DNA from 2 places in the Pseudomonas sp. 22526 genome. Region 2 is predicted to be linked to the other one. Evidence: riboswitches for the same ligand, from Rfam matches in the RefSeq annotation. Region 2 holds a riboswitch; the other holds the start of a gene.
What was found. A riboswitch is a leader RNA that binds a small molecule or an ion and turns the genes downstream of it on or off. The one in region 2 is predicted to bind cobalamin.
Positions count from the first base shown of each region.

Region 1: linked by a shared signal. The riboswitch ahead of cobW (cobalamin biosynthesis protein CobW) and the one ahead of cobO (cob(I)yrinic acid a,c-diamide adenosyltransferase) in region 2 are both predicted to bind cobalamin.

Region 1 covers NZ_JBQENK010000013.1:106,023-113,148, forward strand. Annotated here, with positions in the region: gene cobM (precorrin-4 C(11)-methyltransferase) at 1-143, opposite strand, end outside; gene ACTJKT_RS20240 (cobalamin biosynthesis protein) at 225-638, opposite strand; gene ACTJKT_RS20245 (CbtA family protein) at 635-1,342, opposite strand; gene ACTJKT_RS20250 (CbtB domain-containing protein) at 1,354-1,542, opposite strand; cobalamin riboswitch at 1,641-1,862, opposite strand; cobalamin riboswitch at 1,968-2,166, shown strand; gene cobW (cobalamin biosynthesis protein CobW) at 2,263-3,330, shown strand; gene cobN (cobaltochelatase subunit CobN) at 3,334-7,107, shown strand.
Region 2 covers NZ_JBQENK010000003.1:150,386-173,353, forward strand. Annotated here, with positions in the region: gene ACTJKT_RS05480 (DUF2066 domain-containing protein) at 1-746, shown strand, start outside; gene ACTJKT_RS05485 (AI-2E family transporter) at 783-1,856, shown strand; gene hda (DnaA regulatory inactivator Hda) at 2,085-2,789, shown strand; gene ACTJKT_RS05495 (C40 family peptidase) at 3,003-3,626, shown strand; gene ACTJKT_RS05500 (C40 family peptidase) at 3,792-4,325, shown strand; gene ACTJKT_RS05505 (O-methyltransferase) at 4,354-5,016, shown strand; gene ACTJKT_RS05510 (PQQ-dependent sugar dehydrogenase) at 5,019-6,338, opposite strand; gene ACTJKT_RS05515 (hypothetical protein) at 6,411-6,992, opposite strand; cobalamin riboswitch at 7,163-7,398, shown strand; gene cobO (cob(I)yrinic acid a,c-diamide adenosyltransferase) at 7,479-8,090, shown strand; gene ACTJKT_RS05525 (cobyrinate a,c-diamide synthase) at 8,087-9,412, shown strand; gene bluB (5,6-dimethylbenzimidazole synthase) at 9,409-10,059, shown strand; gene cbiB (adenosylcobinamide-phosphate synthase CbiB) at 10,056-10,964, shown strand; gene cobD (threonine-phosphate decarboxylase CobD) at 10,957-11,949, shown strand; gene ACTJKT_RS05545 (cobyric acid synthase) at 11,946-13,397, shown strand; gene cobU (bifunctional adenosylcobinamide kinase/adenosylcobinamide-phosphate guanylyltransferase) at 13,459-13,980, shown strand; gene cobT (nicotinate-nucleotide--dimethylbenzimidazole phosphoribosyltransferase) at 13,977-15,032, shown strand; gene cobC (alpha-ribazole phosphatase family protein) at 15,029-15,604, shown strand; gene ACTJKT_RS05565 (adenosylcobinamide-GDP ribazoletransferase) at 15,607-16,338, shown strand; gene ACTJKT_RS05570 (MarR family winged helix-turn-helix transcriptional regulator) at 16,421-16,825, shown strand; gene ACTJKT_RS05575 (MFS transporter) at 16,877-18,079, shown strand; gene ACTJKT_RS05580 (hypothetical protein) at 18,076-18,198, shown strand; gene ACTJKT_RS05585 (glutathione peroxidase) at 18,267-18,818, shown strand; gene ACTJKT_RS05590 (OmpP1/FadL family transporter) at 18,892-20,178, opposite strand; gene ACTJKT_RS05595 (hypothetical protein) at 20,325-20,807, opposite strand; gene ACTJKT_RS05600 (hypothetical protein) at 21,082-21,306, opposite strand; gene ACTJKT_RS05605 (hypothetical protein) at 22,250-22,573, shown strand; gene rmuC (DNA recombination protein RmuC) at 22,749-22,968, shown strand, end outside.

The DNA of each region.
Region 1 (7,126 bases), on a different contig from region 2:
TCGGCGCTATGGCCCTGCAGCACCGCTTCGGGCACCAGGGAGCCGGCATAGATGATGACCGGGCAGCTGTGGATCAGCCGCTGGCCCTTGACGGTGATCAGTTCCGGGTCGCCGGGACCTGCGCCGATAAAAAAGACGGTCATGGCGTTCTCCTGTGAAAAAAGGGGCGAGGCAACCTCACAGATGAAGATTGCTCATGATCAGTGGCGGGGATTATCGAAGATTTACCCGCAGCAGGCCAAGGCGAGGGTTGCCTGGGCGTTTTTCTGCCGCAGGACAAGCAGCTTTGCCGGGCCTTGGGCCAGGTGTTCGGCCAGGGCCAGGGCGGCACTTTCGGCGACCCCGTAGCAGCCGGAGTGCTCGTAGGCGATCTGCGAGCGATGGCTGAGTTGCAGCACATAAGGCGTCAACTGGCGGCTGCTGAAACAGGTCAGGGGCAGGCCCAATTGCGCGGCCAGGGCCAGCAGTCCGGGTTCCTCGTGTTTCAGGTCGATGCTGGCCAACGCCTTGATCTGCCCGAGGTCGATGCGGTGGGCGCTCAGGGTCTGGTCGAGCAGGGCGCGCAGGGTTTCCGCCGGGCAGCCCCGCTGGCAGCCCAGGCCGACCACCAGGGTCGGCGCTGTGCTGGCTGCCGTCATGCCGAGTACTGATCGTCGCTCTTGCGGCGGAACAGCCAGGCGCTGATCAGGCCCAGGGCCAGCCAGAACGCGGCGTTGGTCAGCTGCGAAGCGATCTTGAACTGCGCTTCCAGTGCTTGCGGCGCGAGCATCGAATGCACTTCCGGCTGTGGCGCGCCGATGATGTGCGGCACGGCGAGGATGGCCACGCCCAGCACTTTCAGCAGCCAGTGGCGAGCGAAGACGATCAGGGCAATGCCGACCGCGGTGGAAGCGGCGGTGCCGACCCACCAGATCTGCCGTTGCCCCAGGTCCGCGGCGGCGGTGCCCGGCAGTTCGGGCGGCAGGCCGAGGGTCGGCGCCAGGCAGAAGGTGGCATAACCGGCCAGGCCCCAGAGCAGGCCCTGGGAAGTACGGTTCGGCGCACGCAGGGTGTAGAGGCCGGCGAGCATCAGGGCGAACCCCACGGCGACCACCAGGTTGCCGCCGGTGGTGGACAGCACGCGCTGCCAGCCGTCTTCCGGCTCCCAGGCTTCGGCGTCGTGGCTGTGGGCGGCGGTGCCGGCGGCATGCTCATGCACTGCTTCATGCTGGGCGGCCGGGGCTTTCTCGTAGGTTTCCGCCTCCAGGATCAGTGGCGCGACCCAGAAGCTTTGCAGCAGGGTCAGCAACAGGGCCGCCAGCAACCCGGTGAAACCCGCGGTTTGCGCGATACGCTTGATCATCTCGGCAGGTCTCAGTGGCAAGGGAAGGCGGCGCTGTGACGGGTATCGTGGGCGGCGTTGTGCACCGCTTCGATATGGGAGAAACCGGCGAAATACACCAGGCACGCACCGAGGACCGAGGCGCCGATGGCGGCGACCAGGCGTTGGCTCAGGGTGGCGGTGGTGCTGCTGGAGTGGCTGGTGCTGCTGATGATCGACATGGCGCTTCCCTCTGGTGTGTCAGCGGGTGAATCGAGCGCAGCAAAACCCCGCGAGACGGGCTCGCGGGGAATTAACAGCGCCCGCCCACCGCGGGTTTGTTATGACTGTGCAGCGGGCCGGTCTCCGGGCTCGCGAGGGGCGGGGCTTGCGCCACGCCTGCAAGAATCGCCTTCCCATGCCGGACTGCTGGCACAGTGGATCTGATTCTTCGCTCGCTTACCGTTGCGGGGGCAGCACCGGACTGATCAAGGCTTTTGGCCTGTGACGCACCGGTTTCCCGTTTCACCCTGTGAAGGGCACCCGTAACAAGGCGTGTAGGAGAGCATGGGCGAGGGAGGGGCGTCAATTGGCAGGGGTTCTCGTTTTCGAGCGCGATTCGCGGAGCTTCGCGCTGCACGGACATTGACCGCCCCCCAAGCACTGCGTAGCCTTGCGCTCTCGAGGTTCTTCGGCGTCTGCCGAAGCTAAGAAGGGAACGCGGTCCAAGCCGCGGCTGCCCCCGCAACTGTAAACGGTGATGAACGATGCAAGGCCACTGCCAGGCGGCGGGAAGGCGCATCGTTCGCCAGTCCAACGACCGGCGCGCCGTCAGCCAGGAGACCTGCCTCGGACCAGATTCTCACTACAACCGGGCGGGGTGATCCGGTGGCGAACTCTTCCGTGCACCTGCCTGCGCGGTTCTCGTCCCGTATGCCCGCCACCTTGCCAAAGGGCATCCGATGAAAACACTGGCCAAACTTCCCGTCACCATCGTTACCGGCTTCCTCGGCTCGGGCAAAACCACCTTGCTGCGGCATATGCTGGACAACGCCCAGGGCCGCCGCATCGCGGTGATCGTCAACGAGTTCGGCGAACTGGGCATCGACGGCGAGATCCTCAAGCAGTGCGCCATCGGTTGCACCGAGGAAGAGGCCAGCGGCCGCGTCTACGAACTGGCCAACGGCTGCCTGTGCTGCACCGTGCAGGAAGAGTTCTTCCCGGTGATGCGCGAGCTGGTGGCCCGTCGCGACGACCTCGACCATATCCTCATCGAAACCTCCGGCCTGGCCCTGCCAAAACCCCTGGTCCAGGCGTTCCAGTGGCCGGAAATCCGCAGCGCCTGCACCGTCGACGCGGTGATCACTGTGGTCGACAGCCCGGCCGTGGCCGCTGGCACCTTCGCCGCCTTCCCGGATCAGGTGGACGCCCAGCGCAAGCTCGACCCGAACCTCGACCATGAGTCGCCGCTGCATGAGCTGTTCGCCGACCAGCTGTCCAGCGCCGACCTGGTGATCCTCAACAAGGCCGACCTGATCAGCCCGGAAGACCTGGCCAAGGTACGCCTGGAAGTCGCCGAGGAACTGCCGCCGGCGGTGAAAGTCATCGAAGCCAGCAGCGGTCGCCTGCCGTTGGACGTGCTGCTGGGCCTGGGCAAGGGTTCGGAAGAGCACATCGACGGCCGCCACAGCCATCACGATCACCACCATGATGGTGACGACCACGATGACCACGATCACGACGCCTTCGATTCCATCTCCATCGAACTGCCACAGGCCGACGAAAGCCTGCTGCTGGACGCCCTGACCCAACTGGTGGTGCAGCACGGCATCCTGCGGGTCAAGGGTTTCGCGGCGATCCCCAACAAGCCGATGCGCCTGTTGATCCAGGGCGTGGGTACCCGCTTCGACAAGCACTTCGACCGCCAGTGGAGCGCCGACGAAGCCCGCACCACGCGCCTGGTGCTGATCGGCCAGGAACTGGACGCTACCCTGCTCGAAGCGCAATTGCGCGCCGCCCTCAGCGTGTAAGCCATGCACCTGCTCAGGACCCAGCCCGGCGGTTTCGTGTCGGATGACAACATTGCCGACCTTGGACAAACCCCCGCCGAGCTGGTGATCCTGTGCAGCGGCGACTCCAGTCTGGCGCTGCTGGCCGAAGCGGCGCAGCAACTGCCAGAGGACTACCCGAGCTTTCGCCTGGCCAACCCGATGCAGGTGCAGAACCACGCCTCGGTCGACCTGTATGTCGACCAGGTGCTGCGCCACGCCAAGGTGATCCTGATTTCCCTGCACGGTGGCATCGCCTATTGGCGGTATGGCATCGAGCAACTGGTGCAGTTGGCGCAACGCGGCGTGCAGCTGATCCTGGTGCCGGGCGACGATCGGCCGGACCCGGAACTGAGCGACCTGAGCACGGTGCCCGCCGCCGACCGCGATCGCCTCTGGCACTTCCTGCGCCAGGGCGGCATGGGCAATGCGCTGAACCTGTACCGCTGCCTGGCCAGCGGCTGGCTGGGGCGCGACTACTACTGGTCCGAGCCGCAGACCCTGCCGCGCACGGCGATCTATCACCCGAACAAAAGCAGCGCCGCCCTCGGCGATTGGCAAGCCGACTGGCGGGCCGGCCAGCCTGTGGCGGCGCTGCTGTTCTACCGCTCGCATTTGCAGGCGGCCAACACCGCCTTTATCGATGAGTTCTGCCGGCGCTTGCAGGCGGCGGGCCTGAACCCGCTGCCGATCGCCCTGGCCAGCCTGAAGGAGCCCGGTTGCCTGGCGCTGGTCGAGGACCTGCTGGATGAAGTGCGGGCGGGAGTGATCCTCAACACCACCGGTTTTGCCCAGTCCAGCCCGGAGGCGCCGCACCTGCGGCCGTTCCGCCGCGATATCCCGGTGATCCAGGCCATCTGCGCCCAGGACAACGAACCCGGCTGGCGCGCCAGCGAGCAGGGCCTGGGCCCGCGGGACCTGGCGATGCACATCGCCTTGCCGGAACTGGACGGGCGCATCATCAGCCGGCCCATCAGCTTCAAGGACCTGGCCTGGCGCAGCGAGCGCAGCCAGTCGGACGTGGTCTGCTACCGCTCGGCCCCCGAGCGCATGGATTTTGTCGCCGAACTGGCGCGGCGCTGGATCGATCTGGCCCGGCTGCCCAATGGCGAAAAACGCATCGCCCTGATCCTCGCCAACTACCCGACCCGCGATGGCCGCATCGGCAACGGCGTGGGCCTGGACACGCCGGCGGCGGCGCTGAATATCCTGCGTGCCCTGCAGACCGAGGGTTACCCACTGCCGGCCGAGCTGCCGGACAGCGGGACGGCGCTGATCCAGCAATTGCTCGGCGGGGTCAGCAACGATCTGGACAGCCTCGACCTGCGCCCGTGCCAGCAAAGCCTGGCGCTGGACGAGTACCAGGCCATGTTCGACGCGCTGCCCGAAGCCAACCGCCGGGCGGTGCTCGAACGCTGGGGCGGGCCGGAAAACGACCCGATGTTCCGCAGCGGGCGGCTGATGATCGCTGGCCTGCGTTTTGGCCTGACCTTCGTCGGCATCCAGCCGGCGCGCGGTTATCAGGTCGACCCGAGCGCGGTCTATCACGACCCGGACCTGGTGCCGCCCCACGCTTACCTGGCGTTCTATTTCTGGCTGCGCCGGACCTACGGCGCCCATGGGCTGATCCATGTCGGCAAGCACGGCAACCTGGAATGGCTGCCGGGCAAGGGCGTCGGCCTGTCCGAAAACTGCTGGCCGGACCTGCTGCTGGGGCCGCTGCCGAACATCTATCCCTTCATCGTCAACGACCCGGGCGAGGGCGCCCAGGCCAAGCGCCGGACCCAGGCGGTGATCATCGACCACCTGATGCCGCCGCTGACCCGCGCCGAAACCTACGGCCCGTTGCGCGACCTGGAACTGCTGGCCGACGAGTACTACGAAGCGCAACTGCTCGACCCGCGCCGTGCCCGCGAGTTGCAGAAGGACATTCTCAAGCTGGTGCGGGTGACCCGGATCGACCGCGAACTGCAGCTGGACGGGCAGCTTGACAGCGAGGCCGACGCCGCGCTCTGGCTGCCACGGCTGGATACCTACCTGTGCGACCTGAAGGAGTCGCAGATCCGCGACGGCCTGCATGTGTTCGGCGAGTCGCCCGTGGGCCGCCTGCGCATCGATACCTTGCTGGCCCTGCTGCGGATTCCCCGTGGCGATGGTCGGGGCGCGCAGTCGAGCCTGTTGCGGGCCCTGGCCAAGGCCTTCGAGCTGGGTTTCGATCCGCTGGATTGCGCCCTGGCCGAACCCTGGAGCGGCCGCCGGCCGCAGGTCTTGCAGGACATCAGCGGGCAGCTGTGGCGCACCGCCGGCGATACCCGCGAACGCCTGGAGTTGTTCGCCGGGCAGTTGATCGAAGCCGCGTTGTCGGGTGAAGTCGCGCAACTGAACGAGCCCGGCTGGAGCGAGGTCAAGGCGATCATCGAGAGCCTGCGCGAGGTGGTGGCGCCGCGCCTGGATGCCTGCGGCCCGGCAGAGATGGGCGGTTTGCTGGATGCCCTGGGCGGACGTTTCGTGCCGGCTGGGCCCAGCGGCGCACCGAGCCGCGGACGCCTGGATGTGCTGCCCACCGGGCGCAATTTCTACTCGGTGGACGTGCGCAACCTGCCGACCACCACCGCCTGGCGCATCGGTTTCCAGTCGGCCAACCTGATCCTCGAACGGCACTTGCAGGACCATGGTGACCACCTGCGTCAGCTCGGCCTGTCGGTGTGGGGCACGGCGAGCATGCGCACCGGCGGCGACGATATCGCCCAGGCCATGGCGCTGATGGGCGTGCGTCCGGTGTGGGCCACCGGCAGCCAGCGGGTCGACGACTTCGAGATCCTGCCGCTGAGCCTGCTGGACCGCCCGCGGGTGGACGTGACCCTGCGGGTGTCCGGGTTCTTCCGCGATGCCTTCGCCAACCTGATCCGCCTGTTCGACGCCGCCGTGCAGGCGGTGGCCGCGCTGGACGAGCCGGACGACCTCAACCCGCTGGCGGCCAAGGTTCGCGCCGAGCGCGAAGCGCTGCTGCAGTCCGGCCTGGATGCCGAGGCCGCGCAGCGCCAGGCCGGCTGGCGGATCTTCGGCGCCAAGCCCGGGGCCTATGGTGCGGGCGTGCAGGGGGCTATCGACGGTCGCCTGTGGCAGAGTCGCGAGGACCTGGCCGAGGTCTACCTGAACTGGGGCGGCTACGCCTATGGCGGCTCCGACGAAGGCACCGCGGCCCGCGGCCAGTTCGCCCAGCGCCTGAGCCAGGTGCAGGCGGTGCTGCAGAACCAGGACAACCGCGAACACGACCTGCTGGATTCCAACGACTACTACCAGTTCCAGGGTGGCATGCTCGCGGCGGTGGAAAGCCTCAGTGGCACCAAGGCCGCCAGTTACCATGGCGACCACAGCCAGCCGGACCTGCCGAAAATCCGCAGCCTCAAGGAGGAGCTGAACCGGGTGGTCCGCTCTCGCGCGGCCAACCCGAAGTGGATCGAAGGGGTGAAGCGCCACGGCTACAAGGGCGCCTTTGAAATGGCCGCCACCCTGGATAATCTGTTCGCCTTCGACGCCACCACCGAACTGATCGACGATCACCAGTACGCCTTGCTGGCCGACGCCTATCTGCTGGACCCGGCGACCCGCGAATTTATCCGGCAGCACAACCCCCACGCGTTGCGCGATATGACCGAGCGCCTGCTCGAGGCCCAGCAGCGCGGTATGTGGCAGGAGCCCGGCGAGTACCGCGAGGCCCTGGAAAACCTGTTGCTGGATATAGAAGAAGATGGCTGACGCGCGCGAGGACTGCGTC
Region 2 (22,968 bases):
ATCCGTCCAGTACCGATCGGGCGTTGCGCCAGGCTGGCCTGTCGCTGTGGGGCAGTAATCGCCCATCGATTCTCGGCTGGTGGCTGACCGACTCCAGCGAAGGTTCCAGCCTGGTGGGGGATGGCCAGGCCAGCGCTACGCCGTTGCGTCGCGCGGCCCTGCACCGCGGTTTGCCGCTGCGTTTGCCGCTGGCTGACCTGAATGAGCAGATTGTCGCCACGGCGCCGAATCTCGAAGGTTCCGATCCGGCGCCATTGCGTGCCGCGTCGGAGCGTTATGGTGCGGATGCGCTGCTGGCGGTGCATGCCAGTGAAGAGGGCGGTCAGTGGCAGGCCAAATGGCGCCTGTGGCTGGGTGACCAGAAGGAGCAGGGCAGCGTCCAGGGAGCTGATGTGCCGGCCTTGGCCGATGCCGTGCTGTTGGCGGTCAGCCAGCGCCTGGCGCCGCGTTTCGTGGTCAAGCCGGGGGCATCCAGCGAGCAGTTGCTGGAAGTGCAGGGCATGAACCTGGAGCGTTATGCGGCGTTGGGGCGTCTGCTCGAACCCTTCGGCGGGCGTTTGCAGAGCGTCGATGGCGATCGCTCGGTGTACCGGGTCAGCGGCAGCGCCGAGCAATTGCGCGCGCAGCTGAGCCTGGCTCGGTTGCAGGAAGTCCCGGCGGGCGCTGCGCCTGTCCAGCCGACTGTCGAAGGCGCGGCACCTGCGCCGACACCTGCACCGGCCGCGCAACTGCGTTTTCGCTGGTAGGTTTTCTTTCTTTATATAGAAGCAATGGAGTGGTTCATGGCTGATACGCGTCGATGGGTCTGGTTGGGTGGGTTGGTCCTGCTCTGTGGGTTCGTGTACCTGTTGCATCCGATCCTGACGCCGTTCCTGGTGGCCTTGCTGCTGGCCTATCTGTTCGATCCGCTGGTGGATCGCCTGGAAAAGCTCGGCTTGTCGCGCACCTGGGGCGTGGTGGCGGTGTTTGCCCTGTTCACCCTGATCGTCATGGCGTTGCTGCTGGTGCTGGTGCCCATGCTCGCCAAGCAACTGCTGCGCCTGTACGAACTGGCGCCGCAGATGCTCGACTGGCTGCAGCACACGGCGATGCCCTGGGCGCAGTCCAAGTTGGGCTTGTCCGACGGTTTCTGGAAGTTCGACAAGGTCAAGGCGGCGATCAGCGAGCACATGGGGCAGACCACCGATATCGTCGGCGTGGTCCTGAGCCAGGCAACGGCCTCCAGCCTGGCGCTGATCGGCTGGCTGGCCAACCTGGTGCTGATTCCGGTGGTCAGCTTTTACCTGCTGCGCGACTGGGACCTGATGATGGCGAAGATCCGCAGCCTGTTGCCCCGTGATCGTGAGGAGCGGGCGGTGGCGCTGGCCGGGGAATGCCATGAGGTACTGGGGGCGTTCGTCCGTGGCCAACTGCTGGTAATGGTCGCCCTGGGAATGATCTATGCCGCCGGCCTGATGCTGGTCGGGCTCGAGCTGGGCCTGTTGATCGGCTTGATTGCCGGCCTGGCGGCCATAGTGCCGTACATGGGGTTTGTCATCGGCATTGGCGCGGCGCTGATTGCCGGGTTGTTCCAGTTCGGCGGTGACCTGTACCCGATGATCGGCATCGTGGCGGTGTTCATGGTTGGCCAGGCCCTGGAGGGCATGGTACTGACCCCCTTGCTGGTGGGCGACCGGATCGGCCTGCACCCGGTGGCGGTGATCTTCGCAATTCTCGCCGGGGGCGAGTTGTTCGGTTTCACCGGCATCCTGCTGGCCTTGCCGGTGGCGGCGGTGATCATGGTGCTGGTGCGCCATGTGCACGACTTGTACAAGGATTCGGACATCTATAGCGGCGCAGAGGAGTCCGAGCGGTAATGCCCACTGTTGATGCTTTCGGGCTGCCCGTGTTTCGGGCGGGTGGCCCCGAGGGGCTTTACAGCTGTCACATCCACCGTCAAAGAAACCCCCGTGATTTCATCAGGCTGACGCAAACCTTTGATTTTGCTTGTGGTCTGCTGCATTGTGCGCCCGGCGTCACGGGTATAAACTTTGCAAACTTTACACAGAGGCCACTAACGGTTCGTTTGGAACTGTTCAGTCAGCATGAAACCGATTCAGCTGCCCCTAGGTGTGCGTCTGCGTGATGACGCCACCTTCATCAACTACTACCCAGGCGCCAATGCCGCTGCACTCGGCTATGTCGAGCGGCTTTGCGAAGCCGACGCCGGCTGGACCGAAAGCCTGATCTACCTCTGGGGCAAGGATGGGGTAGGGCGTACGCACTTGCTGCAGGCGGCCTGCCTGCGGTTCGAGCAGTTGGGGGAGCCGGCGGTCTATCTGCCCCTGGCGGAATTGCTGGATCGCGGCATCGAAATCCTCGACAACCTGGAACAGTACGAACTGGTCTGCCTGGACGACTTGCAAGCGGTGGCGGGCAAGGCTGACTGGGAAGAGGCGCTGTTCCATTTGTTCAACCGTCTGCGTGACAGCGGCCGGCGCCTGTTGATCGCGGCCTCGACCTCTCCCCGGGAGCTGCCGGTGAAGCTGGCGGACCTCAAATCCCGCCTGACCCTGGCACTGATCTTCCAGATGCGCCCGCTCTCCGACGAAGACAAATTGCGTGCATTGCAATTGCGCGCTTCGCGTCGCGGGCTGCACCTGACCGACGAAGTCGGGCACTTTATTCTGACGCGCGGGACCCGCAGCATGAGCGCCTTGTTCGAGCTGCTGGAGCGCCTCGATCAGGCGTCCTTGCAGGCTCAGCGCAAGCTCACCATTCCCTTCCTCAAAGAAACCCTGGGCTGGTAAACCGCGGGCGGTAGTGGCTTTTTGGCATATTTCAGGCGCCAGAAAACCCGCATCCGGAAGCGGTTCCAGAGACGCGTGCGTTTAAAATGGGCTTAAGGCCTTAGATGTTGAGTCGAAACCGATAAGTCACATTTCAATCGATTGAATTTGCAAATTAGAGCGATAGAGGGCATAGTCGCGACTTCTTTATAACTTTAAGCCACGGTCGTGCCCATGCTGAAGCGCTTCGCACCCCTCGTGCCTCTTGCACTCGTCACCCTGTTGTTTGGTTGCGCCACCCACTCTCCGGTGAGCCAACAAGAGCAGCAACAACAGGTTCAAAACTCTTCAAAAGCCCAGTCTTCCGCTATTTTCCAGGAAGAGCTGGCAACCGAAAAAGAACTCGCCGAGTTCGCTGACAGCAAGCCTTACCAGCTGCCAGTGCTGGCTGACAGTATCCTCGAACGTGGCATGTCCCTGATCGGTACCCGTTACCGTTTCGGCGGTACCTCCGAAGCCGGTTTCGATTGCAGCGGTTTCATCGGCTACCTGTTCCGTGAGGAAGCCGGCATGAATCTGCCGCGCTCCACCCGTGAAATGATCAACGTTGACGCTCCGCTGGTTGCGCGTAACAAGCTGCAGCCGGGCGATCTGTTGTTCTTCGCCACCAATGGCCGCCGCGGTCGCGTAAGCCACGCTGGCATCTACCTGGGCGATGACCAGTTCATCCACTCCAGCAGCCGCCGCAGCGGTGGTGTGCGGGTGGACAGCCTGGGCGACAGCTACTGGAGCAAGACCTTCATCGAAGCCAAGCGCGCCCTCGCCATGGCCCCGACCGTGATCACTGCACGCAAGTAAGCGGACTTTTTGTAAGGTGAAGTTAAAGTCTTACTTGAAGTTTGGCGCGTAGACGCTAGAATCCTGATCTATTGTTGAAAACTAACCGCGTAAGCCCTGCTTACGCGGTTTTGTTTTCGGCCTCACGGCAGAGAAAGCCGCATCCAGATCAGGATTGTTCTGCATATGTCGACGTCGGCCCGCCTCGCATTGATCGTTCTCGCCGCGCTGCTCAGCGCGTGTGCCAGCCGTACCCCGCCACCCGCGCCTGTGGTCCGTGCTCCGGTTTTCAATACTCCCCAGACCTTCTCGCCAGCTGCCGAAGACGTGCTGTTTCGTGCGTTAGGCCTGGTGGGCACGCCTTATCGCTGGGGCGGCAACACGCCGGACTCCGGTTTCGATTGCAGTGGCCTGATCGGCTACGTCTATCGCGATGCCGCCGGTATCTCGCTGCCACGTTCGACCCGCGAAATGATCGGCATGCGTGCACCGAATGTCGGCAAGAACGCCTTGCAGACCGGCGACCTGATATTTTTTGCCACCAATGGTGGTTCTCAGGTCAGCCACGCGGGTATCTATGTCGGCGAAGGCCGCTTCGTCCATGCGCCGGCCACCGGCGGCACGGTAAAGCTGGACAGCCTGTCCAAGGCCTATTGGCAAAAAGCCTACCTGAGCGCCAAGCGCGTGCTGCAGCCAGAGCATCTGGCGCACAACCCTTAGGTTCTTCTTTCTTTGCGTCGAGGTGGCCATGACCGCTCGTACCCTCAACCTCGACGACGCCCTCTATCACTACCTGCTCGACGTTTCCCTGCGCGAAACGCCGCTGCTGCGCCGTCTGCGTGACGAAACCCAGGCGCTGCCCATGGCGCGCTGGCAGGTGGCGCCCGAGCAGGGGCAGTTCCTCGCCTTGCTGATCAAACTGATCGGCGCCCGGCGTGTGCTGGAGGTGGGGACTTTCACCGGCTACAGCGCCTTGTCCATGGCCGCGGCTTTGCCGGAGGATGGCCAGTTGATCTGCTGTGACATCCCGGGCGATTACAACGCCACCGCGCGCCGCTACTGGCAGGAAGCGGGTGTCGCCGGGCGGATCGAGTTGCGTCTGGCGCCGGCCCTGGAGACCTTGGCCAGGATCGAGTGGGAGGAGGGCGAGGCTGGTTTCGACCTGGTCTTCATCGACGCCGACAAGGCCAATTATCCGGCTTATCTGGAAAGTGCCCTGCGCTTGCTGCGCGTGGGTGGGCTGGCGGTGTTCGATAACACGCTGTGGAGCGGTCGGGTGCTGGAGGAGAATCCCCAGAGCGAAGACACCCGGGCCATCCAGGCACTCAATCGTGCCTTGAAGGATGACCCGCGTGTCGACCTGTCGCTGCTGCCCCTGGGGGATGGCTTGACCCTGTGCCGCAAGCGCTGAACCTATTGCGCCTTGGCTGCTGACACGCGCCAGACCTTGTTGCCGACATCATCGGCCACCAGCAGATCCCCTTGCTTGTCGATCACCACGCCGACCGGGCGGCCCATGGCTTTTTCATCGGCATTGAGGAAACCGGTCAGTACATCCACCGGTTGGCCCACCGGCTTGCCGTTGGCGAAGGGCACGAAGATCACTTTGTAGCCGCTGTGGGGCTTGCGGTTCCACGAGCCATGCTGGCCGATGAACACGCCTTGGGTGAACGGCGTCGGCAGCTTGCTGCCTTCGGCGAATGCCAGGCCCAGGGAGGCGGTATGCGGGCCGACGGCATAATCCGGGGCGATGGCCTTGGCCACCAGGTCCGGGTTCTGTGGAGTGACTCGCACGTCCACATGCTGGCCGTAGTAACTGTATGGCCAGCCATAGAAGGCGCCGTCCTTGACCGAGGTGATGTAGTCCGGCACCAGGTCGCTGCCGATCTCGTCGCGCTCGTTGACCGCGGTCCATAGCTTGCCACTTTGCGGCTCCCAGGCCATGCCGTTGGGGTTGCGCAGGCCGGAGGCGAAAATCCGTTGCTTGCCGGTGGCGCGGTCGACTTCCCAGATGGCGGCGCGACCTTCCTCCTGGTCCATGCCGTTTTCGCCGACGTTGCTGTTGGAACCGACCGTGACGTACAGCTTGCTGCCGTCCTTGCTGGCAATCACGTTTTTGGTCCAGTGGTGGTTCAGCTTGCCGCCAGGCAGGTCGACCACCTTGGCCGGCTGGGCGCTGATCTTGGTGTCGCCGTCCTTGTAGGGGAAACGCACCAGGCGATCGGTGTCGGCGACGTACAGGTCATTGCCCACCAGGGTCATGCCGAACGGCGAGTTGAGGTTTTCCAGGAACACCGTGCGGGTTTCCGCCACGCCGTCGTGATCCTTGTCCCGCAGCAGGGTGATGCGGTTCGGGCTGGGCACGCCGGCGCCGGCGCGGCTCATGAGCTTGCCCGCGATCCAGCCGCGCAAACCCTTGCCGTCATCGGGCGTGGGCGGGGCGTTGGTCTCCGCCACCAGGACGTCGCCGTTGGGCAGCACGTACAGCCAGCGCGGATGGTCCAGGCCTTCGGCGAATGCGGCCACCTGGGTGCCGGCGGCGGCCACCGGTTTGGCGCCTTGCGGCCAGCCGATCGCGGGCGCGATGTTCACGGTTGGGAACAGGGTTTTGTTCGGTTCGGGCAGTTTCGGCGAGGGGCCGGTGCCGTCGGAGACCTGGAGGGTGGAGCTTTCGCCACAGGCGGCAAGGCCTGCGGCGAGGGTAATAAGGATTGCGTATCGAGGCTTGAGCATGCTGATTTCCCTATGAATGCACGACGTCGGTGTAGTCATAGAGAAGCACAGACGGGCGATGGTTCAACCCGTTCAGCGCGCTTCCTTGAACAGCACGGCAACGCCGGGGTGATAGTTGCCGGCTTCGTTGCGCAATTTGCGGTACGCGTAGGGGAAGTACCAGGCCACGGCACAGCAATGTTCCTTTTGCAGGTCGTCGACCATGTCCTGCAGTTCTTCCGGGGTGGCGCTGTGCTGGGTTTTCTGTGGCGTGACGAACAGGCAGCCGAGTTTCAGGTCGCTGGGGTAGCTGGCTTTTTTCGCGTCGCTGGCGGCATCCAGCAACGGTTGGGTCAGGTGCAGGCTGTTGACCCGGGGCCAGCGCTGGGTGGTCTGGATATAGACGCGTTCCTCTTGCGTGGCGATGTAGAGGTCGGTGCGGCCGCTGCGGTCGCCGTCCTCGACCTGTTTTTTGCTCGGGGTGTGTTCCAGGGTGACCATCTCGGCCATCCAGGCCGCCGCCGAGAGCAATCCCAGGTTGGCTTGTTCGTCGAACCAGTAAGGGCTTTCGTTATCACCGCGCACGGCGTTGTAGCGGTCGATGCAATCAAACCAGCGTTCCAGGGCAGGGCGCAGGAATTCCAGTTTCGGATTGCTGACGATCATGCCTTTCATCGGACTTTTCCTATTATTGTTGAGATATTGGAGTTTTTTAACGGGATTATGGCTATTTGATATCGCTGCACTGAGTGTGGCACAAGATTGGCGTCATATTTCCGATATGCAGCAGTTCGTCGATCTGTCGGCCCCCGGCTTTAATTGACGCTCCACCCCCAACCCTCTAACCTTCGCGACTTGTTTCAGGTGCTCTGTGGCCGCAGGTCGACAGAGTGAAACAGGGAAGCCGGTGAGTACGCGTGCCGAAGGCGCACGCACGACAATTCCGGCGCTGCCCCCGCAACGGTAAGTGAGTCAAGACTGCGCCTGAGGCCACTGTGTCGATTGTCGACATGGGAAGGCGCGCAGTTGGGCGTCCAAGCCACTCACAAGCCCGGAGACCGGCCTGATCCATCCAACGGCATCACGGTGGGCGATGCCAGGCTTGCGCCGTCTATTCCTATTCCTGCCCCCCGTTATCCAGCCCCAACGGAGAGCTGCCCCATGACTGAATCCCCTGATCGTGACGAACGCCATCTGGCGCGCATGTTGCGCAAAAAAGCCGTGATCGATGAACGCATCGCCAACTCGCCGAACGAGTGCGGCTTGCTGCTGGTGCTGACCGGCAACGGCAAAGGCAAAAGCAGCTCGGCCTTCGGCATGCTCGCCCGCGCCATGGGCCACGGCATGCAATGCGGCGTGGTGCAGTTCATCAAGGGTCGCAACAGCACTGGCGAGGAGTTGTTTTTCCGGCGCTTCCCGGAGCAGGTGCGTTTCCATGTCATGGGCGAAGGTTTCACCTGGGAAACCCAGGATCGCCAGCGCGACATCGCCGCTGCCGAAGCGGCCTGGGCGGTTTCCCGCGAACTGCTGAGCGATCCGAACATCGGCCTGGTGGTGCTCGACGAATTGAACATCGCCCTCAAGCACGGCTATCTGGACCTGGACCAGGTGCTCAGCGACCTGCAGGCGCGTCCGCCGATGCAACATGTGGTGGTCACCGGGCGTGGCGCCAAGCCGGAGATGATCGAACTGGCCGACACCGTCACCGAAATGGGCATGGTCAAGCATGCCTTCCAGGCCGGGATCAAAGCGCAAAAAGGCGTCGAACTGTGAGTGATGCCCGTCATTGCCCGGCGGTACTGATTGCCGCGCCGGCTTCCGGTCAGGGCAAGACCACCGTGACCGCCGCGCTTGCCCGCCTGCATCGCAACCAGGGACGCAAGGTGCGCGTGTTCAAGTGTGGCCCGGACTTTCTCGACCCGATGATCCTCGAGCGCGCCAGCGGTGCGCCGGTGTATCAGCTGGACATGTGGATGGTCGGCGAGCAGGAAAGCCGCCGCCTGTTGTGGGAGGCCGCCGGCGAGGCGGACCTGATCCTGATCGAAGGCGTGATGGGGCTGTTCGACGGCACGCCGTCCAGCGCCGACCTGGCGCGGCATTTCGGCGTGCCGGTGCTCGCGGTGATCGATGGCACGGCCATGGCCCAGACTTTCGGTGCCCTGGCGTTGGGGCTGGCGCGTTATCAGCCGGACCTGCCGTTCGCCGGGGTGCTGGCCAACCGCGTCGGCACCCTGCGCCATGCGCAGTTGCTCGAAGGCAGCCTGACCGAGGGCCTGCGCTGGTATGGCGCGTTGTCCCGGGAAACCGGCATCGAACTGCCCAGCCGCCATCTGGGGCTGGTGCAGGCCAGCGAACTCAACGATCTGGATCTGCGTCTCGACGCCGCGGCGGCGGCCCTGGCCGACAGCTGCGAAGTGGCCTTGCCGCCCGCCGTGGCGTTTGCCGCTCCCCAGGCGGTTGCTATCGAACCGCTGTTGGCCAGGGTGCGCATTGCCGTGGCCCGCGACGAAGCCTTTGCCTTTACCTATGGCGCGAGCCTGGATCTGCTGCGGGCCATGGGCGCCGAGCTGAGCTTTTTCTCGCCGATCCATGACGCGGCACTGCCCGAGGCGGACAGCCTGTATCTGCCGGGCGGTTACCCGGAGTTGCATCACCGGGCGCTGGCGGCGAACGGCTCGATGCTCAGGGCGATCCGCGCGCATCACGCTGCCGGCAAACCCTTGCTCGCCGAGTGCGGCGGCATGTTGTATCTGCTGGACTCCCTGACCGACGTCGACGGCGAACGCGCCGAACTGCTGGGCCTGTTGCCCGGCGATGCGGTGATGCAAAAGCGCCTGGCGGCCCTGGCCTTGCAGGCAGTGGAGTTGCCGGAAGGCTCGCTGCGCGGCCATACCTACCACCATTCGCTGACCAGCACCGAGCTTGCGCCGATCGCCCGCGGCCTGAGCCCGAATGGCGGGCGCGGCGCGGAAGCGGTTTACCGCGAAGGGCGGATGACCGCCTCTTATGTGCATTTCTATTTCCCGTCCAACCCCGAAGCGGTGGCGGCCCTGCTGGCGCCGGCAGGAGCGAGCCTGCTCGCGCGGTGCCCATGAGCGACAACGCCTTTTCCGCGGCCGAACGCGATGCGGTCTATCGCGCGATCGCCGAGCGTCGCGACATGCGCCACTTCGTCGGTGGCAGGGTCGAGCCGCAGGTCTTGCGTCGCCTGCTGGAGGCGGCGCACCAGGCGCCCAGCGTCGGCCTGATGCAGCCCTGGCGTTTCATCCGTATCAGCGACCGGCCGTTGCGCGGGCAGATCCAGCAACTGGTGGAAGAGGAGCGGGTACGCACCGCCGAGGCCCTGGGCGAACGCTCCGACGAGTTCATGAAGCTCAAGGTCGAAGGCATCAACGACTGCGCCGAGGTCCTGGTGGCGGCGCTGATGGACGACCGTGAGCGGCATATCTTTGGCCGGCGCACCTTGCCGGAAATGGATCTGGCTTCGCTTTCCTGCGCGATTCAGAACCTGTGGCTGGCGGCCCGGGCCGAAGGACTGGGCATGGGCTGGGTGTCGCTGTTCGAGCCCGCTGCCCTGGCCGAGCTGCTTGGCCTGCCGGCCGGGGCCAAGCCGCTGGCGGTGCTGTGCCTGGGGCCGGTGGGCGAGTTTTACCCGGCGCCGATGCTGGTGCTCGAAGGCTGGGCGCGGGAGCGTCCGCTGAGTGAATTGCTGTATGAAAACTACTGGGGAGTGAGTCAATGAGTGTGGCGTTGCTGAGTGTCGCCGGGGTAGCGCTGGACGCGTTGCTGGGCGAACCCAAACGCTGGCATCCGCTGGTGGCGTTCGGCCGTTTTGCCGATCGCATCGAGCAACGTTTCAACTCCGGCGGTCGCGGCTGGCGCAGTCATGGCGTCACTGCCTGGGTCATCGCGGTGCTGCCGCTGACCCTGCTGGCGACGCTGTTTTCCTGGCTGCCCTATATCGGCTGGCTGTTCGAGATCCTGGCGCTGTACTGCGCCCTCGGCCTGCGCAGCCTCGGCGAGCATGTCGAGCCGGTGGCCCAGGCCTTGCGCAGCGACGACCTGGATCAGGCGCGGCAGCGGGTCGGCTATCTGGTCAGTCGCCAGACCAGCGAACTGGATGCCACCGAAGTCGCCCGCGCCGCCACCGAATCGGTGCTGGAGAACGGCAGCGACGCGGTGTTCGCCGCCTTGTTCTGGTTTGCCGTGGCCGGCGCGCCGGGCGTGGTGCTCTATCGTCTGAGCAATACCCTGGATGCGATGTGGGGCTATCGTAATGAACGTTTCGAGCGTTTCGGCTGGGCGGCGGCGAAGATCGACGACCTGCTCAACTATATTCCGGCCCGTCTGGTGGCCCTGACTTACGCACTGCTGGGCAAGACCCGCCTGGCGCTGAAATGCTGGCGCCGCCAGGGACCGACCTGGGATAGCCCGAATGCCGGGCCGGTGATGGCGGCCGGGGCCGGGGCCCTGGGTGTCGAGTTGGGCGGCGCAGCGATCTATCACGGCGAGCTGCACCAGCGCCCGCAGCTGGGCGAGGGCGTGGCGGCCGATGCTTCGTCCATCGATCGCGGCTGGCAACTGGTACAGCGCGGGGTCTGGTTATGGCTGCTGATTCTCTGCGTGGGAGCTGAGTTCTATGCTTGAGCACGGTGGCCGCCTGCGCAAGGCGGCCGAGCAATACGGCATCGCCGAGGCCGACTGGCTGGACCTGTCCAGCGGCCTGGCGCCCTGGCCCTGGCCGATTCCCGAGATAGGCATACGCGCTTGGGCGCGCCTGCCGGAAACTGACGACGGCCTGGAGCAGGCCGCCCGCGACTACTACGGCGCCGCCCATGTGTTGCCGGTGCCCGGTTCCCAGGCGGCGATCCAGTTGCTCCCGCGTTTGCGTCGCGCCGGCAAGGTCGGCGTGCTGTCGCCCTGTTATGCCGAACACGCCGAAGCCTGGCGCCGCAGCGGCTACATCGTGCGTGAAGTGCTGGAGCAGGAAGTGGACTTTTTCCTCGACAGCCTGGACGTGCTGGTGGTGGTCAACCCGAACAACCCCACGGGCCTGAGCCTGACCCCGGAGCGCCTGCTGGACTGGCACGCGCGCCTGGCGCAGCGCGGTGGCTGGCTGGTGGTCGACGAAGCCTTCATGGACAACACCCCGCACCTGAGTCTGGCGGCCCAGGCCGATCAGGTGGGGTTGATTGTCCTGCGCTCCTTCGGCAAGTTTTTCGGCCTGGCCGGTGTGCGCCTGGGTTTCGTCCTGGCTGAGCGCAAGCTGCTCAAGCTGCTGGCCGAACAGGTCGGCCCCTGGGCCGTCAGCGGACCGACCCGGGTGCTGGGCCAAGTATGCCTGCGCGACAGCGAAGGCCATGGGCGGCAACGGCTGCGCAGCGAAGCGGCGAGCCTGCGCCTGGCGCAACTGCTCGAGCGCCACGGCCTGAAACCCCTGGGAGGCTGTGCGCTGTTCCAGTGGCTGATCACCGATCGCGCCGAGTTGTTGCATGAGTTCATGGCCCGTCGCGGCATCCTGCTGCGGCTGTTCACCCACAACAGCAGCCTGCGCTTCGGCCTGCCGGCCGACGAGGCCGACTGGTCGCGTCTCGAACAGGCCTTTGTCACCTACGCCAAGGAACATCCATGACCACCCTGATGGTGCAGGGCACCACCTCCGATGCCGGTAAAAGCACCCTGGTGACGGCCCTCTGCCGCTGGCTGACGCGCCAGGGTGTCAGCGTCGTGCCCTTCAAGCCGCAGAACATGGCCCTCAACAGCGCGGTGACCGCCGACGGCGGCGAGATCGGCCGCGCCCAGGCGGTGCAGGCTCAGGCCGCGCACCTGGAGCCGCACACCGACATGAACCCGGTGCTGCTCAAGCCCAACAGCGACACCGGGGCCCAGGTGATCATTCACGGTCGTGCGGTGACCACCATGAACGCCGTGGCCTATCACGACTACAAGGCCATCGCCATGCAGGCGGTGCTGGCCTCTCACCAACGCCTGAGCGCGGCCTATCCGGTGGTGATGGTGGAGGGCGCGGGCTCGCCGGCGGAGATCAACCTGCGGGCCGGCGACATCGCCAACATGGGCTTTGCCGAAGCGGTGGACTGCCCGGTGCTGCTGATCGCCGACATCAATCGTGGCGGGGTTTTCGCCCATCTGGTGGGCACCCTGGAGCTGTTGTCGCCGAGCGAACAGGCGCGGGTCAAAGGTTTCATCATCAACCGTTTTCGCGGCGATATCGCCCTGTTGCAACCGGGCCTGGACTGGCTCGAAGCGCGTACCGGCAAACCGGTGATCGGCGTGCTGCCCTACGTACTGGACCTGCATCTGGAAGCCGAAGACGGTATTGATCAGCGTCAAGCCGACAAGGCCGAGCAGGTGCTGAAAGTGCTGGTGCCGGTGTTGCCGCGTATCAGCAATCACACCGACTTCGACCCGCTGCGCCTGCACCCCCAGGTGGACCTGCAATTCATCGGTCCGGGCCAGGCGATTCCGCCGGCCGACCTGATCATCCTGCCCGGCTCGAAAAGCGTGCGCAGCGACCTGGCGTATCTGCGCGCCCAGGGCTGGGACACGGCCATCGCCCGGCACCTGCGTTATGGCGGCAAGTTGCTGGGCATTTGCGGCGGTTTGCAGATGCTCGGCGAGCAGTTGCACGATCCCCTGGGGCTGGAAGGCGCGCCAGGCTCCAGCGCGGGTTTGGGGTTGCTGGCGTTCGAGACAGTACTGGAACAAGAGAAGCAACTGCGCAACGTGCGTGGACACCTGGCGCTGGAAAAGGCCGAGGTCAGCGGTTATGAGATCCATGCCGGGGTCACGACGGGGGCTGCGCTGGAACTGCCGGCCGTGACCCTGGACGATGGTCGTTGCGACGGCGCGCGCAGCGACGATGGGCAGATTCTCAGTACCTACCTGCATGGCTTGTTCGAAGCGCCGGCGGCCTGCAGTGCGTTGCTGCGCTGGGCGGGTTTGCGCGAGGTGCAGGCGGTCGATTACCACGCCCTGCGCGAGCGCGACATCGAGCGCCTGGCCGACCTGGTGGAACAGCACCTGGACACTGAGCGCCTGCGCCAGCTTTGCGGGCTTTAGAGCGTCGGCGCCAGCATTGCGGCGCCGCTGTGGCTGTACCTCAATTCAAGGGTTTCCAAGCATGTTGCAACTGATCCTCGGCGGCGCCCGCTCCGGCAAGAGTCGCCTGGCTGAAAAGCTCGCCGGCGAGAGCGGCCTGGCCGTGACCTATATCGCCACCAGCCAGGCGCTGGACGGCGAAATGAACCAGCGCATTGCCCATCACCGCGAACGGCGTCCGGCCGAATGGGCCTTGATCGAGGAGCCGCTGGAACTGGCGCGGGTGCTGCGCGAAGCGGCGAGCGCCGAGCGCTGCCTGCTGGTGGATTGCCTGACCTTGTGGCTGACCAACCTGTTGCTGCTGGAGGATGCCGAACGGCTCGCCAGTGAGCGCGAAGCCCTGTTGCAGTGCCTGGCGTCGCTGCCGGGCGAAATCATTTTTGTCAGCAACGAGACCGGAATGGGTGTCGTGCCGCTGGGCGAATTGACTCGCCGTTATGTCGATGAAGCCGGTTGGTTGCATCAAGCCCTGGCCGAGCGTTGTCAGCGGGTAGTGCTGACGGTGGCCGGCCTGCCCCTGACTCTGAAAGGAACTGCGTTATGAATGACTTCTGGTGGCTGCGGCCGTGCAAGGCGCTCGACACTCAAGCCCTGGAGGCGGCGCGGTTGCGTCAGCAGCAATTGACCAAGCCCGCGGGTTCGCTGGGGCAACTGGAGCGGGTAGCGGTACAGCTGGCCGGCTTGCAGGGGCGGGTCAAGCCTGGCCTGGAGCAACTGTGGATCGCGATTTTCGCCGGTGACCACGGGGTGGTGGCCGAGGGCGTTTCGGCCTATCCGCAGGAAGTCACCGGGCAGATGCTGCACAACTTCGTCACTGGCGGTGCGGCCATCAGCGTGTTGGCGCGGCAGCTGCGGGCACGCCTGGAAGTGGTCGACCTCGGCACGGTGACGCCCGGGTTGAACCTGCCTGGCGTGCGTCATTTGAACCTGGGGCCGGGCACCCGCAACTTCGTCGAGGGGCCGGCCATGACCCAGGCCCAGGGCGAGCAAGCCCTGCAGGCTGGACGTGACACTGTGCTGCGGGCCGTCGAGCAGGGCAGCGAGCTGTTTATCGGTGGCGAGATGGGCATCGGCAACACCACTGCGGCCAGCGCCGTGGCCTGCGCCTTGCTGGACATTCCGGTGACGCATCTGGCGGGGCCCGGCACCGGCCTGGATGCGGCGGGTGTCAGCCACAAGGCGCGGGTGATCGAGCGAGCCTTGAGCCTGCATGCCGCCCAGCGTGGCGATGCCTTGCAGACCTTGTTCAACCTCGGCGGTTTTGAAATCGCTGCCCTGGTGGGGGCGTACCTGGCCTGTGCCCAGGAAGGCGTGGCGGTGCTGGTCGACGGCTTCATTTGCAGCGTGGCGGCACTGGTAGCAGTGCGGCTGAACCCCGAGTGCCGCCAGTGGTTGCTGTTCGGCCATCGTGGGGCCGAGCCGGGGCATCGGCATATCCTGCAAACCCTCGAGGCCGAGCCCTTGCTGGACCTCGGTTTGCGCCTGGGCGAGGGCAGTGGCGCGGCGCTGGCGGTGCCCCTGCTGCGCCTGGCCTGCGACCTGCACGGGCAGATGGCGACCTTCGCTGAAGCGGCCGTGGCGGATCGCCCGGCATGACTTTGCGCCTGGACCTGCTGCGCCATGGCGAAACCGAGCTTGGTGGTGGCCTGCGCGGCAGCCTCGACGATGCCCTGACCGATGCCGGATGGCAGCAGATGCGCGCCGCCGTCGCCGGCCAGGGGCCCTGGGATCGGCTGGTGAGCTCGCCCTTGCAACGCTGTGCGCGTTTCGCCGAGGAACTGGGCTTGCGCCTGGCGCTGCCGGTGACTCTGGAACCGGATCTGCAGGAGCTGCATTTCGGCGCCTGGGAAGGGCAGAGCGCGGCGGCGCTGATGGCGACCGATGCCGAGGCGCTGGGGCGGTTCTGGGCCGATCCTTATGCCTTTACCCCGCCGCAGGGCGAGCCGGTGCTGGCGTTTTCCGCGCGGGTGCTGGGGGCGGTCGAGCGTCTGCACCAGCGTTATGCCGGCGAGCGGGTGCTGCTGGTCAGCCATGGCGGGGTGATGCGGCTGCTGCTGGCCCGGGCCCGGGGTTTGCCGCGAGAGCAGTTGCTGAATGTCGAGGTCGCTCACGGTGCCTTGTTCGCCCTGACTGTCGAGGCGGGCCTGGTGTTGAGCGAAGGAGCCTGAACGTGCTGCCATTCTGGATCGCCCTGCAATTTCTCAGCAGTTTTCCGGTGCGTTTGCCGGGCATGCCGTCGCCCGAGGAAATGGGCCGGTCATTGCTGTTCTATCCGCTGGTCGGCCTGCTGTTCGGGCTGCTGCTCTGGGGCATGAACCAGTTGTTGATGGGCGCGCCGTTGTTGCTGCATGGGGCGTTGTTGCTGACGGTCTGGGTGCTGCTCAGCGGTGCCCTGCATCTGGATGGGCTGGCCGACAGCGCGGACGCCTGGCTGGGCGGCTTCGGCGATCGCGAGCGCACGCTGACGATCATGAAGGACCCGCGCAGCGGGCCGATCGCCGTGGTCACCCTGGGGTTGGTGTTGCTGCTCAAGTTCGCCGCGCTGGTAGCGCTGATCGAGCAGCAGGCCGGCGTTGCCTTGCTGCTGGCGCCGCTGATCGGTCGCGGCGCCTTGCTGGGGCTGTTCCTTTGCACGCCTTATGTGCGCCCTGGTGGCCTTGGGCAGGCGCTGGCGAATCATCTGCCGCGTCTGGCCGGCAAGTGGGTGCTGGCGCTCGCAGCGCTGGCGTGCGTAGTGCTCGGTGGCTATAGCGCAGTGTTGGCGTTGCTGCTGGCGGGCGTGGTGTTTGTCGGCTTGCGCCAGCTGATGCTGCGTCGTCTGGGCGGCACCACCGGGGACACGGCGGGGGCTCTGCTGGAACTGCTGGAGGTGGCGGTCCTGGTGGGGTTAGCGCTGTTCTAGAAAGGCGGGGCGCGGGTGTTATCCGCGCCCTGGGCTTTGCAAAATTCTTGCATTCCGTTAATCGCGGGTATATACACGCACCATGCTTCCTTCTCAATGTCTGTGCACCAACCTGCGTCGCGCCGCCCGTGGCGTCAGCAGGTTCTACGACGGCGCTCTCGACGGCTTCGGGATCAACGTTGCCCAGTATTCTTTACTGAGCAACCTGCAGCGCCTGGACCAACCGAGCATTTCCAGCCTGGCCGAGGCCATGGGCCTGGATCGCAGCACCCTGGGCCGCAACCTGCGGGTGCTGGAAGGCGAGGGGCTGGTCCGGCTGTCCGAGGGTGAGGATCAACGCAATCGTATCGTCCAGCTGACCCAGGAGGGCCAGCAACGACTGCTGGCGGCCTTGCCGGCCTGGGAAGCGGCGCAACAGCGCTTGATCGATCGTCTGGGGGCAGAGAAACGCGAAACCTTGCTGGCCTTGCTGAACGAACTGTCGTGAGCACTGTTCGTTCGATGATAAGCGGGTATATACCCGTAAATGGAGAATAAAATGACTTCGATGTGGCGTACCAGCGGTTGGGTTCTTCTCGGGAGTGCGCTGATCCTGGCCTTGTCTCTGGGGGTTCGACATGGCTTCGGGCTGTTTCTGCCGCCCATGAGCGCTGAGTTCGGCTGGGGGCGCGAGGTGTTTGCCTTTGCCATCGCCTTGCAGAACCTCATTTGGGGCCTGGCCCAGCCTTTCACTGGTGCCCTGGCCGATCGCTTCGGCGCGGCCAAGGTGGTGGTGATCGGCGGCGTGCTGTACGCCGTGGGCCTGCTGTTCATGGGGTTGGCCGATTCGCCGCTGTCGCTGTCATTGAGTGCCGGATTGCTGATCGGCATCGGTCTTTCGGGGACCTCGTTCTCGGTGATTCTCGGCGTGGTGGGGCGCGCGTTACCGCCGGAAAAACGCAGCATGGGCATGGGGATCGCCAGTGCGGCCGGTTCGTTCGGCCAGTTCGCCATGCTGCCGGGCACCCTGGGTTTGATCGGCTGGCTCGGCTGGTCGTCAGCGCTGCTGGTGCTGGGCTTGCTGGTGGCGTTGATCGTGCCGCTGGTGAGCATGCTCAAGGACAAGCCGCTGCCAAGCCTGGGCCATGAGCAGAGCCTCTCCGAGGCCTTGCGCGAGGCCTGCTCCCATTCCGGGTTCTGGCTGCTGGCGTTCGGCTTTTTCGTCTGTGGTTTCCAGGTAGTGTTCATCGGCATACATTTGCCGGCCTACCTGGTGGACCAGCACTTGCCGGCTACAGTGGGCACCACGGTGCTGGCGCTGATCGGCCTGTTCAATATCTTCGGCACCTACACCGCCGGCTGGCTGGGCGGGCGCATGTCCAAACCGCGCTTGCTGACCGGCCTGTACCTGCTGCGTGCGGTGGTCATCGGCCTGTTCCTCTGGCTGCCGGTGACGCAAGTCAGTGCTTATCTGTTCGGCATGGCCATGGGCTTCCTGTGGCTGTCGACGGTGCCCCTGACCAATGGCACGGTGGCCACCTTGTTCGGTGTGCGCAACCTGTCCATGCTGGGCGGCATCGTGTTTCTGTTTCACCAGTTGGGCTCGTTCCTCGGCGGTTGGCTCGGCGGGGTGGTCTACGATCGAACCGGGAGTTATGACTTGATCTGGCAGGTGGCGATTCTCCTCAGTCTGCTGGCCGCGGCCCTGAACTGGCCGGTGCGCGAACGTCCGGTCGCGCGTTTGCAGGCAAGCGCGGCATGAGCCGGACAGGTCTGCGCTGGGTCGGCCTGGCGGTTGTCGTCGCGCTGTTGGCGTTGGCCTGGTGGGGCTGGCACCAGGGCGGGCTGGCGCTGATGCAGTTGGGCATGGGCGTCTGCTAGGAGGCGCTTGCTAGGGCCTCCGCCGGGCGAGTAGCTTCACCCCTGACGGTACTTTCAAGGAGTTGAATATGTTGGCGCGTTGGCTGGCTGTTCCAGCTGTACTCATGGTGTTTGCCGGTTCGACCTGGGCGGGCGAATGCCCGTCGCTGTTGCAGGGCTCGTTGCCCAAGCTGCGCGCCAAGGAATCCATCGATCTGTGCCAGCGCTTTGCCGGCAAACCGCTGGTGGTGGTCAATACCGCAAGCTTTTGCGGTTTCGCCCCGCAGTTCAAGGGGCTCGAAGCGCTGTACCAGCGTTACAAGGATCAGGGGCTGGAGCTGGTAGGTGTGCCGTCCAATGACTTCAAGCAGGAGTCCAGGGATGGCGCGGAAACGGCCAAGGTCTGTTATGTGAACTACGGCGTCACCTTCACCATGACCGAGCCGCAGCAGGTCCGAGGCCCGGACGCGGTGCACCTGTTCAAGGTCCTGGCCGAGCAGAGCAGTGCGCCGAAGTGGAATTTCTACAAGTATGTGGTCGATCGCCAGGGCAAGGTGATCGCCAACTTCTCCAGCCTGACCAAACCGGACAGTCCTGAGTTGATCGAGGCAGTGGAACAGGCGCTGGCATCCAAGCCTTGAGTGTTATTTGCGGCCAATAAAAAAGCCCCGGCATCCTTGGATGCGGGGGCTTTTTCGTTCAGGCCATCAGGCTTTAGAAGCGGTAGGTTGCACCCACGCCGAAGCCGTTCGCGCTGTTTTCGTACTCGGAGCTGTAAGACTGGCCGAGTTGCTGGTTCCTGTTGTTGACCTTGACTTTCTCTTCCTTGAGGTAGGAGTAGGCCACGTCGATGGTCAGGTCTTCGGTTGGGCTCCAGCCGGCGCCGAGGCTGAAGATGGTCCGGTCGCCGGTAGGAATGCGTGGCGAACGGTTGGTGTTGTTGGCTGGCGACTGGTCGAAGCTCAGGCCGGTACGCAGTACCCACTGCTTGTTCAACTGGTAGGACGTACCGATGGCGTAGGCCCAGGTGTCGTGCCAGTTCTGCTCTTCCTTGACGGTGCTGAGCGCACCCGGGGCCAGAAGGCCGCCGGCGCTGGCAGTTACGCCTTCGTTTTCCACGGTGATGTCTTTCAGGCGGCTCCAGCGGGTCCAGGTCGCACCGGCGTAGAGTTTCCAGGCATCGTTGAGGTCCTGGGTCACCGAGAAGTCGGCCGATTCAGGGGTGGTGATGTCCAGCGAGGCGTCATAGCGAGCGCCACGCAGCAGGGCGCTCGGAGTGCCGGCGCCTGGGCTGACTTCAGTGTGGCCTTCGAGCTTGTACTTGACCTTCGAGTGGTAGGTCAGGCCCACGCGGGTGGTGTCGGTCGCCTGGACCAGCACGCCGATGTTGTAGCCGTAGCCAATGTCGTTCCCCTTGATCTGGACACGACCGTCGTTGGGCGACAGAGGGGTGGTCAGTGCGGATTCCAGGACGCCGGAAATGCGGTTGATGGTCGGGCCGAAACCGATCGACACCTTGTCGTTGAAGGCGTAGCTGACGGTTGGCTGGAAGGTGATGACCTTGACTTCGCTCTTGCTGCCGAAGTTACGGCCTTGGAAGCCGTTTTCGTAGTCGGTGATCAGGCCGAATGGGGCGTAGACACCCAGGCCGAAGGCCCACTGATCGTCGATAGGCTTGACGTAGAAGCCCATGGGCACGGTGGTGAAGGGCACCATATCGCCTTTGTTGGTACCGCTACGGCTGCCGCTGGCATCGTTGATGTCGGTGGATGCATCGATGGCCGCGACACCGCCAGTGACTTGCTGGCGTTTCAGGCGCGACATACCGGCAGGGTTACCAAAAACTGTGCTTGCATCATCGGCAGCAGAGGATCGACCGGCGAAACCAGTGCCCATGCCGCTGATGCTTTGTTCGTTCAGGGCAAAGCCACTTGCGAAGAGTTGAGTGGATGCCATGGCAACGGCAAGGCTAAGACTGGTTTTGAGTATTACTTTTTTCATTATTAGAACTCCTGGTGATCACCGGAGCGAAAATTACCAACATTTCCTCCTCAGCGCTATAGGCTGTATGGCTTGAGATAGAGCGGTTTTGTAGGACAATCCGACCAAAATTGCCGTTGTTTGCACGATCTTGCAAAAAGTCCGATTCAGCAGGCGACCTGATTCAGCGGTGCAACACAGGTTTGCCAGGCGTCGGCAAAGTCCCGCAAGCGTCCTTGTGGCTGGAAGATCTGCTTCCAGATGCGGGCCATGCCGACCAGGTCGTCGGCCTCGGGGAGCGGGGTGTTCTGCTCTTCTACCAGCAGCCAGGCGATGGCGGTGGCGTAACGCAGGTTGACGGTCAATTCCAGGTGTGGCCCGCTGAGGAATGCATGCTGGCTGGCCAGGCCGCGAACCAGGCTGGCCCGCTCCGGGTCCAGGGCCAGGTAGTGGTCCCAGAGTGCCTGGTGGCGGGGTTCGGCGATGCGATAGAGGCCGTGGCCTCTGCGGTCGTGCAGGGCGGAGCCGAGGGCGGATTGGCTGGCAGCGATGCCTAGCAGCAGTGATTCTGCAGTGCGACTGTGACTGCCCAGATAGATCAGGGTTGGGCGGATCACGTAGCGGCACAGTTCGCTGGCGGCAATACCCATAAAACCCTCGAAAGGTGAAAGTGGCCGGCGAGGCCTGATGGGGGAGCTTGGCAGCGGTGGATCGGTCAGACTCGCCGGAAGCGGATCATGCCGCTTGAGTTGAAGTCTAGTGTCATATCGTTGCTGTAAAGGACTGTTTTTAAAATATTTCCAGCTTCGAGTTATAACCGTTATATCGGATGGTGCTTTAGCCGAAGGCGGAAAAACCGAAATAACAGGCAACAAAAAGCCCCGCTGTTCAGGCGGGGCTTCGGGTTTTCAGCGCTCTGGCGTCTCAGGCAGTCAAGGCCTGGCGGGTTCGCTCGATCACCGCTTGCAGCGGCTCGGCGCTGGAGTACTGGTCGGGGTACAGGCGTTCGCTGTGACGAGCGATACCGTGTTCGTTGACCAGGGTGAAGCTGAAGCAGCCTTTGCGAGCAGCCATGATCAGGCAGTTCATTGGAGCAAAAGCGTTGGTGAGGGTGCGAATGGCATCCTGGGTCTGGATTTGAGTAGACATAGTTATTGGGTGTTCCTACAAATGACACGGTTAAGAACCGTGCAACGTTAAAACGTTCCAGTAACGTCGACCACCATTGGTCGAACGAAGAACCCGACTGGAACAAAGCAGCCAGTTGGAAGCGCTTTATCAAGTGCGCGCTAGGGCTGGCAGGTAGGTACTTAGGAGGGCAGGCAATCACAGCGGGGGGTTAAGGTTCTGGGCCCCAGGTGAAGATCCTGATCAATTTGCAGGTTGGTTCGGTCAGAGTAAAAGTGCTTCGCGACATCCTTTGCAATGTGTTCAAAGGCGGTGTCGGCGAAAGCTTTACCTGGAAACCAGCGAGGTGGTCGATCCCTTGTAGTCGGTAGAAACTTCTCTTGAGGGAAGCTGAACCGGGGGACTTGTTCGACCAGAATTGACTTTCAGCTTGGTACTAACGCTGTGGATGATAACGGATTGATGTAGCTGGTGCAAGTGTGTTAGGCAAAATGGTTATGAGCGTTGCAGGGGCGAGGCCATGAACGAGACAGGCTGGGCTTTCCAACGTAGTTGAGCAGAAAGTTGTTACTGGAATCTTTGGTCCTCGATGCTGTTCTCCCGTGAACGGGCGAAAAAGGTGCAGCGATATAACCGGATCGAGGGTACTTGTGCACAATAGTTGCGCGGGCTGTCACCAGCCTGTCACCTCAGCTGCCGGGCCCTTCAATGCCTGCGATGAAAATTTAAGTCAATGAAAAACATCGGTTTTTTTTACTGGTGAAAAAATCGTCAGTTTGACTGCGGGCCCCGTCCCATGCGGCTTTCGGCGACTTGTAGGGCGGTTGTCCACTGAGTTATCCACAGCTTCTGTGGATTGTCCCAAGCGCTTGCTCTAGCACGGGCGTGCCGAGTTTTTTTCGACTTTACGCATGCGAAAAAAGGAGTAGAGTGGCGCGCCTTCCGATCTGCCCTACAGTGCTTTATGAAGTTTCGCTCAGTGTCACCTTCTGTTACTTCTGCCTCCTCCAGTGTTACCGAACCCAAGCGTTTTACGTTACGCGTGGCCATGTGGCTGCTCGACAGTCCACGCCTGGGGGATAACCGGAACGTCAAACACTTTGCCGGGCGTTTGCTCAAGCAGCCTGCCCGGGAAGGGGTGGTGGCGGCGCAGAGTCGTCTTGGCCAACTGATGTGCCGCGAGTGCGGCAACGCCCGCGATCGGCGGATCGGCCACGATCTGCTGCGCCAGGCGGCACGAGCCGGCGACCGCCGCGCCCAGTTGGAGCTGGGCCAGATCGAAGACTGAGCTGTCCAAGCCTCGGTCCCTTGGTTAACCTTCAAGCTTTATTTCACTGTCTGGAGTGGCTATGGCTATGGACTTGACCAGCGTATTGCTTGGTCTGGCAGGCGCGGCATTGCCCTTGGTGGCGCTCGCCTGGCAACTGCAGCGCCGTCTGAGCTCCCGCCAAACCGAACTGTCCCTGCTGGAGGAGCGCCTGGCCACCGCGCTGCTGGCGCAGGATGGCTTGAACGCCCAGTTGGATGCCTGCCGCGACGAGATCAGCGACCTGGGCCAGGCCAATGCCGTGAAGCAGGCCGACCTGGCTGCGGTGCGCCGGGAAGTCGAGTTGTTGCAGATCGAGCGCGACAACGCCCGTGATGCCGCCCACGCCTGGAACCTTGAACGGGCCAATAAAGAAG